2 regions of the Pseudomonas sp. GL_117 genome follow, and region 2 is predicted to be linked to the other one. Evidence: predicted binding sites of a transcription regulator. Region 2 holds the regulator's gene; the other holds the start of a gene.
What was found. The regulator FliA, encoded in region 2, starts transcription of late flagellar genes. The targets are predictions, from matches to a motif close to CTAAAGTTTNNNNNNNNNNNGCCGNTAA.
Positions count from the first base shown of each region.

Region 1: AC3ISR_RS27560 (methyl-accepting chemotaxis protein) is a predicted target of FliA. The motif match lies at 2,550-2,577, and genes of this name have one in related genera.

Region 1 is NZ_CM174418.1:6,004,611-6,009,309, reverse strand. Features, by position in the region: gene AC3ISR_RS27570 (NorM family multidrug efflux MATE transporter) at 23-1,426, opposite strand; gene AC3ISR_RS27565 (LysR substrate-binding domain-containing protein) at 1,579-2,499, shown strand; gene AC3ISR_RS27560 (methyl-accepting chemotaxis protein) at 2,677-4,653, shown strand.
Region 2 is NZ_CM174418.1:4,358,862-4,363,560, forward strand. Features, by position in the region: gene AC3ISR_RS19725 (chemotaxis protein CheA) at 1-248, opposite strand, end outside; gene AC3ISR_RS19730 (protein phosphatase CheZ) at 260-1,048, opposite strand; gene AC3ISR_RS19735 (chemotaxis response regulator CheY) at 1,067-1,441, opposite strand; gene fliA (RNA polymerase sigma factor FliA) at 1,610-2,350, opposite strand; gene fleN (flagellar synthesis regulator FleN) at 2,347-3,180, opposite strand; gene flhF (flagellar biosynthesis GTPase FlhF) at 3,287-4,603, opposite strand; gene flhA (flagellar biosynthesis protein FlhA) at 4,615-4,699, opposite strand, start outside.

The DNA of each region.
Region 1 (4,699 bases), 1.6 Mb from region 2:
AGTTGTAGACCTGGTTAGGTCGTTACTCCGCGTGTGCCGCCTGAAATGTGGCTTGGGCCTGCGGCTCGTGGCGGATCATCCGCTTCATCTTCGCCTCAAACGCCCACGTCAGGCTCACCGCCGCACACGCCAGCCCCAGCGCCAAACCCCACCACACGCCTGTCGGCCCCCAACCGAGGGTGAACGCCATCAGCCACGCCGACGGTGCACCGATTAGCCAATAGCAACCCAGGCCCACCAGGAAAGTGGTCTTGGCGTCCTTCAGCCCACGAATGCAGCCCATGGCAATGGTCTGCACCCCGTCGAACAACTCGAACCACGCCGCCACGGCCAGCAAGCTGACGGCCAGGACGATCACGTCGTGGAATGCCGGGTCGTTATGGTCGAGGAACAGTCCTATCAATGGGTCGGAAAACAGCCACAGCACCGCCGCAAATCCCAACATCACCGCGGCGCCAAAGCCGATGCCGACCCGGCCGGCCAAACGTGCCTGCAGCAGTTGCCCGGCACCGTAATGCTGGCCGATACGCATGGTCACCGCGTAGGACATTCCCGCCGGCACCATGAAGGCCACCGAGACGATTTGCAGGGCGATCTGATGCGCCGCCAGCTGCGTGCTGCCCATGGTGCCCATGCACAGCGCGGCGAAGGCAAACAGTCCGACCTCGACCGCATAGGTGCCGCCAATCGGCAGGCCCAGGCGCCACAGTTCGCGCAGATAGTGCGTGTTCAGGCGTAGGAGGCCGGTGCCCAGCGGGTAGGCAGCATAGGCGCGGTTGCTGCGGATGTACCACATCAACGCCAACGCCATGCCGTTGGCCACAATCGCGGTCACCAGGCCGATGCCCATCAAACCCAGTTTCGGCAAGCCGAACATGCCTTCGATCAAGGCGTGGTTGAGCAGGTAGTTGAGCACCGTGCCACACAGGCTGATCACCATCACCGGGGTGGCCTTGCCGATGGCGCTGGTGAAACCGCGCAAGGCCATGAAGCTCAGGTAGCCGGGCAGGGCGAAGGGCAGGATCGTGAGGAATTGCCCGGCGGCGTGCACGTTGGTTTCGGTCTGGCCGAACATCAGCAGCACCGGCTTGAGGTTCCACAGCAGCAGGGCGGCGGCCAGCGCCATCAGCCAGGCCAGCCACAGCCCGGCCTGGGTCAGGCGTGTTGCACCGTCGATGTCGCCCGCGCCATGCCGGATCGCTACCAGGGTGCCCACCGCCGCAATCACGCCGATGCAGAAAATCGACACGAACGAATAGCTGGCCGCGCCCAGGCCTCCGCCGGCCAAGGCTTCGGGGCTCAGGCGGGCCATCATCAGCGTGTCGGTCAGCACCATCAACATGTGCGCCAACTGTGAGGCAATCAACGGCCCTGACAGCCGCAGAATGGCCCAGAGTTCGGTACGTGCCGGATGCTGCATGATCATCACGCTCAAAAAGTCATAGGGTTGTGGAAGGGTTGATTCTCGGCGCTCTGGGCCTATTGCACAAAGGGATAAAAGCGATCACTTGCATGATTAAAACTCATGCCTGAATGATTCTGGTAGGGTTTCGGCATCCTGCTGTCGGAGCCTTCCCTATGTCTCGTCGTCTTCCTCCGCTTTACGCGTTGCGCGCATTTGAAGCCGCGTCCCGACACCACTCTTTCACCCGCGCGGCAGAGGAGCTGTCCATCACCCAAAGCGCGGTGAGCCGGCACATCCGCACCCTGGAGGAACATTTCGCCTGCCGCCTGTTCCAGCGCAGCGGCCGTACGTTGCAGCTCACCGAAGCGGCCCGCCTGCTGCTACCGGGCGTGCGTGAAGGCTTCGCCGCCCTTGAGCGGGCCTGCCATACCTTGAACGCCGAAGATGACATCCTGCGCATGAAGGCGCCGTCCACCTTAACCATGCGCTGGCTGCTGGCGCGGCTCAGCCGGTTCCGCGCGTTGCAGCCGGGCAACGAGGTGCAATTGACCAGCGCGTGGATGAGCGTGGACGAGGTGGACTTCAACCAGGAGCCGTTCGACTGCGCGGTGCTGTTGAGCGACGGGCATTTTCCGGCGGACTGGGAAGCCTGCTACCTGTTCCCTGAGTTGTTGATCCCGGTGGGCGCGCCGAACCTGCTGGACGACGGCCCATGGGACGCTGCGCGCCTGGCCACTGCCGAGTTGCTGCATCCCACGCCCGACCGCCGTGACTGGCGCAACTGGCTGCAACGCATGGGCTTGTCGTCGCAGGTCTCGCTCAAGGGCGGGCAGGTGTTCGATACCCTTGAGCTGGGCATGATCGCCGCTGCGCGGGGTTACGGCGTGTCCATGGGGGACTTGCTGATGGTGGCCGAAGACGTCGCCCAGGGGCGATTGAGCCTGCCGTGGCCAACTGCCGTGGCCAGTGGGGAAAATTACTATCTGGTGTGGCCGAAAACCCGTCCCGGCGGTGAGCGCCTGCGCCGCTTGGCGGACTTTCTCCAGAGCGAGGTGCAGGCCATGGCACTGCCGGCGGTAGAGCGCCTCGATTGAAGGGGGATGGCTCGGTATAGCAATCGTTTGCGTGATCCCCCTGCACAGTGCTCAAGTATTGCTCGGCGCCGCCGAAGTAGGTGTGTTGGAACCATCGTACTCCAACACTACCCACCCGATAATTTGCCGAGCAGCGCTATGAGATCAGGATGATCCTGGCCTCGGCCAGGAGCTGTCATGTCTCAACCTCGTGCTCGGATTGCTTCCCAGCTAGGCCTCGCGCTCGCCGTGATTCTGGCTGTCGTCATCAGCGGCAGTACGGTGTTTGCCTTGCGTTCCCTCGACTCCGCCAACCTCGACACCCGCGAGGAACACCTGGCCAGCGAAGCGCGCCTGCTCGCCGATCAACTCAACACCTTCCACAGCACCTTGCGCGAAAGTACCCAGCGCTTGAGCGGGTTGTTCGAGAAGCGCTTCGGCGCCGGTTTGAGTGTGCGTGCCGACCAGCCGGTGAGCGTGGCCGGCGTGCAGACCCCGGGCCTGTACCTGGGCAACGCGGTGCTGAACAACGATTTCGCCGAAGTCGATGAGTTCAAGGACACCTCGGGCGGCGTGGCCACCGTGTTTGTGCGCACGGGCGAGGACTTTGTGCGCGTCAGCACGTCCCTGACCAAACAGGACGGCAGCCGTGCCATCGGCACCGCGCTGGATCACCAGCATCCGGCCTATCAACGCCTGCTGGCCGGGCAAAGCTACGTCGGCCGTGCAGTGTTGTTCGAACGTTCCTACATGACCCAGTACACGCCGGTGCGCGATAGCGCGGGCAAAGTCATCGCGGTGCTGTTTGTCGGTTTCGACTACACCGACGCGCAAAACGCCCAGTTCGATAACCTCAAGCGTTTCCGCATCGGCCAGACCGGCTCCCTGGCGCTGCTCGATGAGCAGAAACACTGGCTGGTGCCGCCCGCGGGCGTGCAGGCGCTGGACCAGGCGGCCCCAGTGATCGTCGACCTGGCGAAAAAGCCGGGTGAAGGGCGCTTCTGGAGCGACAAGAACGAAGACTTCTACAGCGTCGCGGTGCCGTTCGACGGTGGGCCGTGGTCGGTGGTGGCGAGCATGCCCAAGGCAGAGATTCGCTCCGTGACGTGGTCGGTCGGGATTCGCCTGATCATCGGCAGCGTACTGGCGATGTTGCTGGCGGTGGGCGCAACGGTGTGGTTGCTACGCAGCAAGCTGGCGCCGTTGAGCGACCTGGTACGCCAGGCCGAAGCCCTCGGCGCGGGCGATTTGAGTGCCCGTCTGAACGTCTCCAGCCATGACGAAATCGGCCAACTGGCACGCAGCTTCAACCAGATGGGTGAAGCGCTGTCGACCATGGTTTCGCATATCCGCAAGGCCGCCGAAGAGGTCAACAGCCGCGCCCAGGCGTTGTCCGGTTTGTCTGGCGGTGCCTATGAAGGCATGGAGCAGCAATCCGGCGAGATCACCAGCATGGCCGGCGCGGTGGAAGAGTTCAGCGCCACCTCGTTGAACATTGCCGACAATATGGGCAGCACCGAACGCCTGGCCCAGGAAAACGCCCAGCAGACGCGCATCGGCCGCAATTCGATGCAAGAGGCGTCGTCGTCCCTGGAGCACATCGCCACCGCCTTGAACAGCACGGCCACGGTGATCAACACCCTCGGCCAGCGTTCCCAGGAAATCGGTGGGATCGTCGGCGTGATTACCTCCATCGCCGACCAGACCAACCTGCTCGCGCTCAACGCCGCCATCGAAGCCGCGCGCGCCGGTGAGCAGGGCCGTGGGTTTGCCGTGGTGGCCGATGAAGTGCGCAACCTGGCCTCGCGTACCCGCCAGGCCACCGACGAGATTTCCGGGATGATCCAGAGCATCCAGCAGGAGACCGGCAACGCCATCAGCACCATGGAGCATGGCAACGTATTGATGCAGGAAGGCCTGTCGCGCAACGCCGATGTCGCGTCGGCCCTGGCGCGCATCGATGAGCAAAGCCGTTCGGCGGGGCAGCAGTTTGCCGCGATCACCACCGCGACCCAGGAGCAGAGCAGCACCGCGACCTTGCTCAGCAGCAACCTGCAAAGCATTGCCCTGGCCAACAGCGAGCAGCGTGAAGTGGTGTCGAACCTGGCGATTACCGCCAAGGAGCTGGAGACATTGGCGGCGGGCCTGCGCCATGAGGTTGACCGCTTTCGTTGACCCAGACACGGCAACGCCGGTGTACGGGATAGCGATTCCCATACAC
Region 2 (4,699 bases):
TGCCGCTCACCCTTGCGCAGGATGTCGAACACGTTCTCGGCGATGTGGCAGCACTCCACCAGCTCATGGAGCTGGAGGAAGCCGGCGCCCCCTTTTACAGTATGAAAACCGCGAAAAATTGCATTGAGCAGGTTCGCATCATCCGGTCGGCTTTCCAGCTCGACCAGTTGCTCGGACAACTGCTCTAAAATTTCGCCGGCCTCTACAAGGAAATCCTGAAGGATCTCTTCATCGGCGCCGAAGCTCATGTGGGTGCTCCTTAGAAGCCTAAACTGGATAACAGGTCATCGACATCATCTTGACCCGATACAACGTCTTCACGTTTATCGGCATGAATCTGCGGACCTTCACCCTTGGCGAGATGTTTTTGTGGATCTTTTTCCGAGAGGATCGCTTCGCGGTCATGTTCGATGCCGGCAAAACGGTCAACCTGGCCTGCCATGAGCACCAATTTGAGCAAATTGCTTTCCACTTCGGTGACCAATTGGGTCACACGCTTGATCACCTGACCGGTGAGGTCCTGGTAATCCTGGGCCAGCAGAATGTCATTGAGGTTGCTGGAAACCATGCGGTTTTCCTGCTCACTGCGTGACAGGAAACCTTCGACCCGACGTGCCAACTCACGAAACTCTTCGGCCCCGACTTCGCGGCGCATGAAGCGACCCCAGTCGTGGCTCAAGGCCTGGGCTTCGGTGGCCATGCCGTTGACCAGAGGCGTGGCGTTTTCCACCAGGTCCATGGTGCGGTTGGCCGCCGCCTCAGTCAGCCTGACCACATAGGACAGGCGCTCGGTGGCATCGGTGATCTGCGAGATCTCTTCGGCCTGGGGCATGTGCGGGTCGATCTGGAAATTGACGATCGCACTATGCAGCTCACGCGTGAGCTTGCCCACTTCCTGGTACAGGCCGCGGTCACGGGTCTGGTTGAGCTCATGGATCAACTGCACCGCGTCGCCGAACTGGCCTCTCTCAAGGCAGTCGACCAACTGGTGAGCATGCTTTTTCAGGGTCGACTCGAAGTCTCCCTGTGATGTTTCTTTATGCTCCATAGCTCCCCCGCGATGGCATTAGCCGTGGATGCGTTCGAAGATTTTTTCGATCTTCTCTTTCAAGGCCAATGCAGTGAAAGGTTTGACCACGTAACCGTTTACCCCGGCTTGGGCGGCTTCGATGATCTGTTCACGCTTGGCTTCGGCGGTCACCATCAGCACGGGCAGGCCGCGCAGCTTTTCGTCGGCACGCACGTGACGCAGCAGGTCGATACCGGTCATGCCCGGCATGTTCCAGTCGGTTACCAGAAAGTCGATGCTCCCGCTGTTGAGGATCGGAATCGCCGTAAGGCCGTCATCCGCCTCGACCGTGTTTGTGAACCCAAGGTCACGCAACAGGTTTTTAATGATCCGCCGCATCGTTGAGAAGTCATCAACGATGAGGATTTTCATGTTCTTGTCCAATTCGACCTCCAAGCAGTCTTAAACGCGCCCAGCACCTGGACGCGCCATTTCAATCAACAGGCGTTACACAAAAAGGACTGCCCAGGGCACCACGGCGCAAAACCGCAAAAGCGTCACGCCTTCACGGTCTCGTCTGCAGTGTCCCCACACTGCCTGTCAGCGCGCGCGCCACTCTCCCAACCGCCCCCGCAAGCGGGCTGCGCACTGGCTATGCAGCTGGCTGACACGCGATTCGCTGACCCCCAGGACCTCACCGATTTCCTTGAGGTTCAGCTCTTCGTCGTAGTACAGCGCCAACACCAGTCGCTCACGCTCCGGCAAATTGGCAATCGCGTCCGCCAACGCGCCCTGGAAGCGTTCATCCTCCAGGTCGCGCGACGGCTCAAGATGTGCACTCGCGCCGTCCTCGTGCAGCCCTTCGTGTTCGCCGTCCTGTAGCAGGTCGTCGAAGCTGAACAGGCGGCTGCCCAAGGTATCGTTCAAAATCCCGTAATAATCGTCGAGACTCAATTGGAGTTCGGCCGCAACTTCGTGATCTTTAGCGTCGCGACCGGTTTTTGCTTCAATTGCGCGAATTGCGTCACTGACCATGCGCGTATTGCGGTGTACCGACCGCGGCGCCCAATCACCTTTACGCACCTCATCGAGCATCGCGCCACGGATACGGATGCCCGCGTACGTCTCGAAACTGGCACCCTTGCTCGCATCGTATTTGGTCGACACTTCAAGCAGGCCGATCATGCCGGCCTGGATCAAGTCTTCGACCTGCACACTCGCCGGCAGGCGCGCCAGCAGGTGATAGGCGATGCGCTTGACCAGCGGCGCATAGCGCTCGATCAATTCGCCCTGGCTGTCACGTGCCGACTTCTTGTAAAGGTTGTAGCCGCTGGATGTCATAGCACAGGTCCCGCGCTCGTCTGATGCACCAATCGCTCGACGAAAAACTCCAGATGCCCCCGGGGATTGGCGGGCAATGGCCAAGTATCGACCTTCTGAGCAATAGCCTTGAACGCCAGTGCGCACTTCGAACGAGGGAACGCTTCATAGACCGCACGCTGCTTTTGCACGGCCTTGCGCACACACTCGTCATAGGGAACTGCGCCTACGTATTGTAAGGCGACATCGAGAAAGCGATCCGTGACCTTGGTCAACTTGGCGAACAGGTTGCGCCCTTCCTGCGGGCTCTGGGCCATGTTGGCCAGGACGCGGAAGCGGTTCATGCCGTAGTCACGGTTAAGCAATTTGATCAGGGCGTAGGCATCGGTGATCGAGGTGGGTTCATCGCAGACCACCAGCAAGACTTCCTGCGCGGCGCGCACGAAGCTGACCACCGACTCGCCGATCCCGGCGGCGGTGTCGATCACCAGCACGTCGAGGTTGTCGCCAATGTCGCTGAACGCCTGGATCAGGCCGGCATGCTGCGCCGGGCTCAAGTGCACCATGCTCTGGGTGCCGGAGGCAGCCGGTACGATGCGGATCCCGCCAGGACCCTGGAGCAGCACATCACGCAGCTCGCAGCGGCCCTCGATCACATCGGCGAGGGTGTGTTTGGGCGTCAGCCCCAGCAGAACGTCGACATTCGCCAGACCCAGGTCAGCATCCAGCAACATGACCCGACGGCCAAGCTCTGCCAGGGCCAGGGACAAATTCACTGACACGTTAGTTTTCCCGACGCCACCTTTGCCGCCGGTCACCGCGATCACCTGTACGGGATGCATGCTGCCCATTTTATTTCTTTACCTTGTCTTGCTTAGACGCAGGCTACATGGCTTGGCCGCGTGAATCGCTTGCAGACCAACGATGTAGATACATTTCACGGTGTTCGCCCTGCCCTCAACCCACCCGCTTTGCCGGGTTGTGGTAGAGGTCGGCGAACATATCGGCCATCGCTTCCTCGCTAGGCTCTTCTTGCATTTGCACGCTGACAGCGCGGCTGACCAACTGATGACGGCGCGGCAGATGCAAATCATCCGGGATCCGCGGCCCGTCGGTCAGGTAGGCGACCGGTAATTCATGGCTGATCGCCAGGCTCAATACTTCGCCCAGGCTCGCCGTCTCATCCAGTTTAGTCAGGATGCAGCCGGCCAGGCCGCAACGTTTGTAGCTGTGGTATGCAGCGGTAAGAACCTGTTTCTGGCTGGTGGTTGCAAGCACCAGGTAATTTTTCGACTTGATGCCACGCCCGGCCAGGCTTTCCAGTTGCATGCGCAGCGCCGGATCGCTGGCCTGCAGGCCGGCGGTGTCGATCAGCACCACGCGCTTGCGCAGCAGCGGATCGAGGGCGTTGGCCAGGGACTGGCCCGGGTCGACGTGGGTCACCGACACATTGAGGATACGGCCCAGGGTCTTGAGCTGCTCCTGGGCGCCGATGCGGTAGCTGTCCATGCTCACCAGCGCGATGTTGTGCGCGCCGTACTTGAGCACATAACGCGCGGCCAGCTTGGCCAGTGTGGTGGTCTTGCCCATGCCGGCAGGGCCGACCATGGCGATCACACCGCCCTCTTCCAGGGGCTCGATTTCCGGGGTGACGATCATCCGCGCCAGGTGCGCCAGCAGCATGCGCCAGGCCTGGCGAGGCTCGTCGATTTCGGTGGTCAGTGCCAGCAGGTCGCGGGACAACGGGCCGGACAGGCCGATGCGTTGCAGGCGGCGCCACAGGTTGGCCTGGGCCGGCTTGCTGCCTTGCAACTGTGTCCACGCCAGGGAGCCCAGCTGCACTTCCAGCAGCTCACGCAGGCCATTGAGTTCAAAGCGCATCGAGTCAAACACACGCTGGTCGACTGCGCCCGCCGGTGGCGGCGCTGCAGGACGCGGTGGTTCGGTGAAGGTGGGCTCAACCAAGGGCTCCGCAGCGGTCAACGGCAGGCCGGCGAACAACTGGCGATTGGTGGTGGCATCGCTGTCGCCGCGCATGCTCAGTTCGGCCTGGGCCGACACAATGCGCGAGGCGGTCTTGCGCAGCTCGTCTTCGAGTTCCATGTTCGGCACACGCGGCGCCAGCGCCGAAGGCGTGTAATCCAGGGCAGCCGTCAGCTCGACACCGCCGGCAATACGACGGTTACCGATAATCGCGGCATCGGCGCCCAGCTCATCACGCACCAGTTTCATGGCCTGACGCATATCGGCGGCGAAAAAACGCTTCACTTGCATAACCCACTACCTCAGCCGTTGGGCCCTACTGTCGCGACGATAGTCACTTGCTTGTTGTCAGGAATTTCCTGATAAGCCAAAACGTGCAAATTCGGA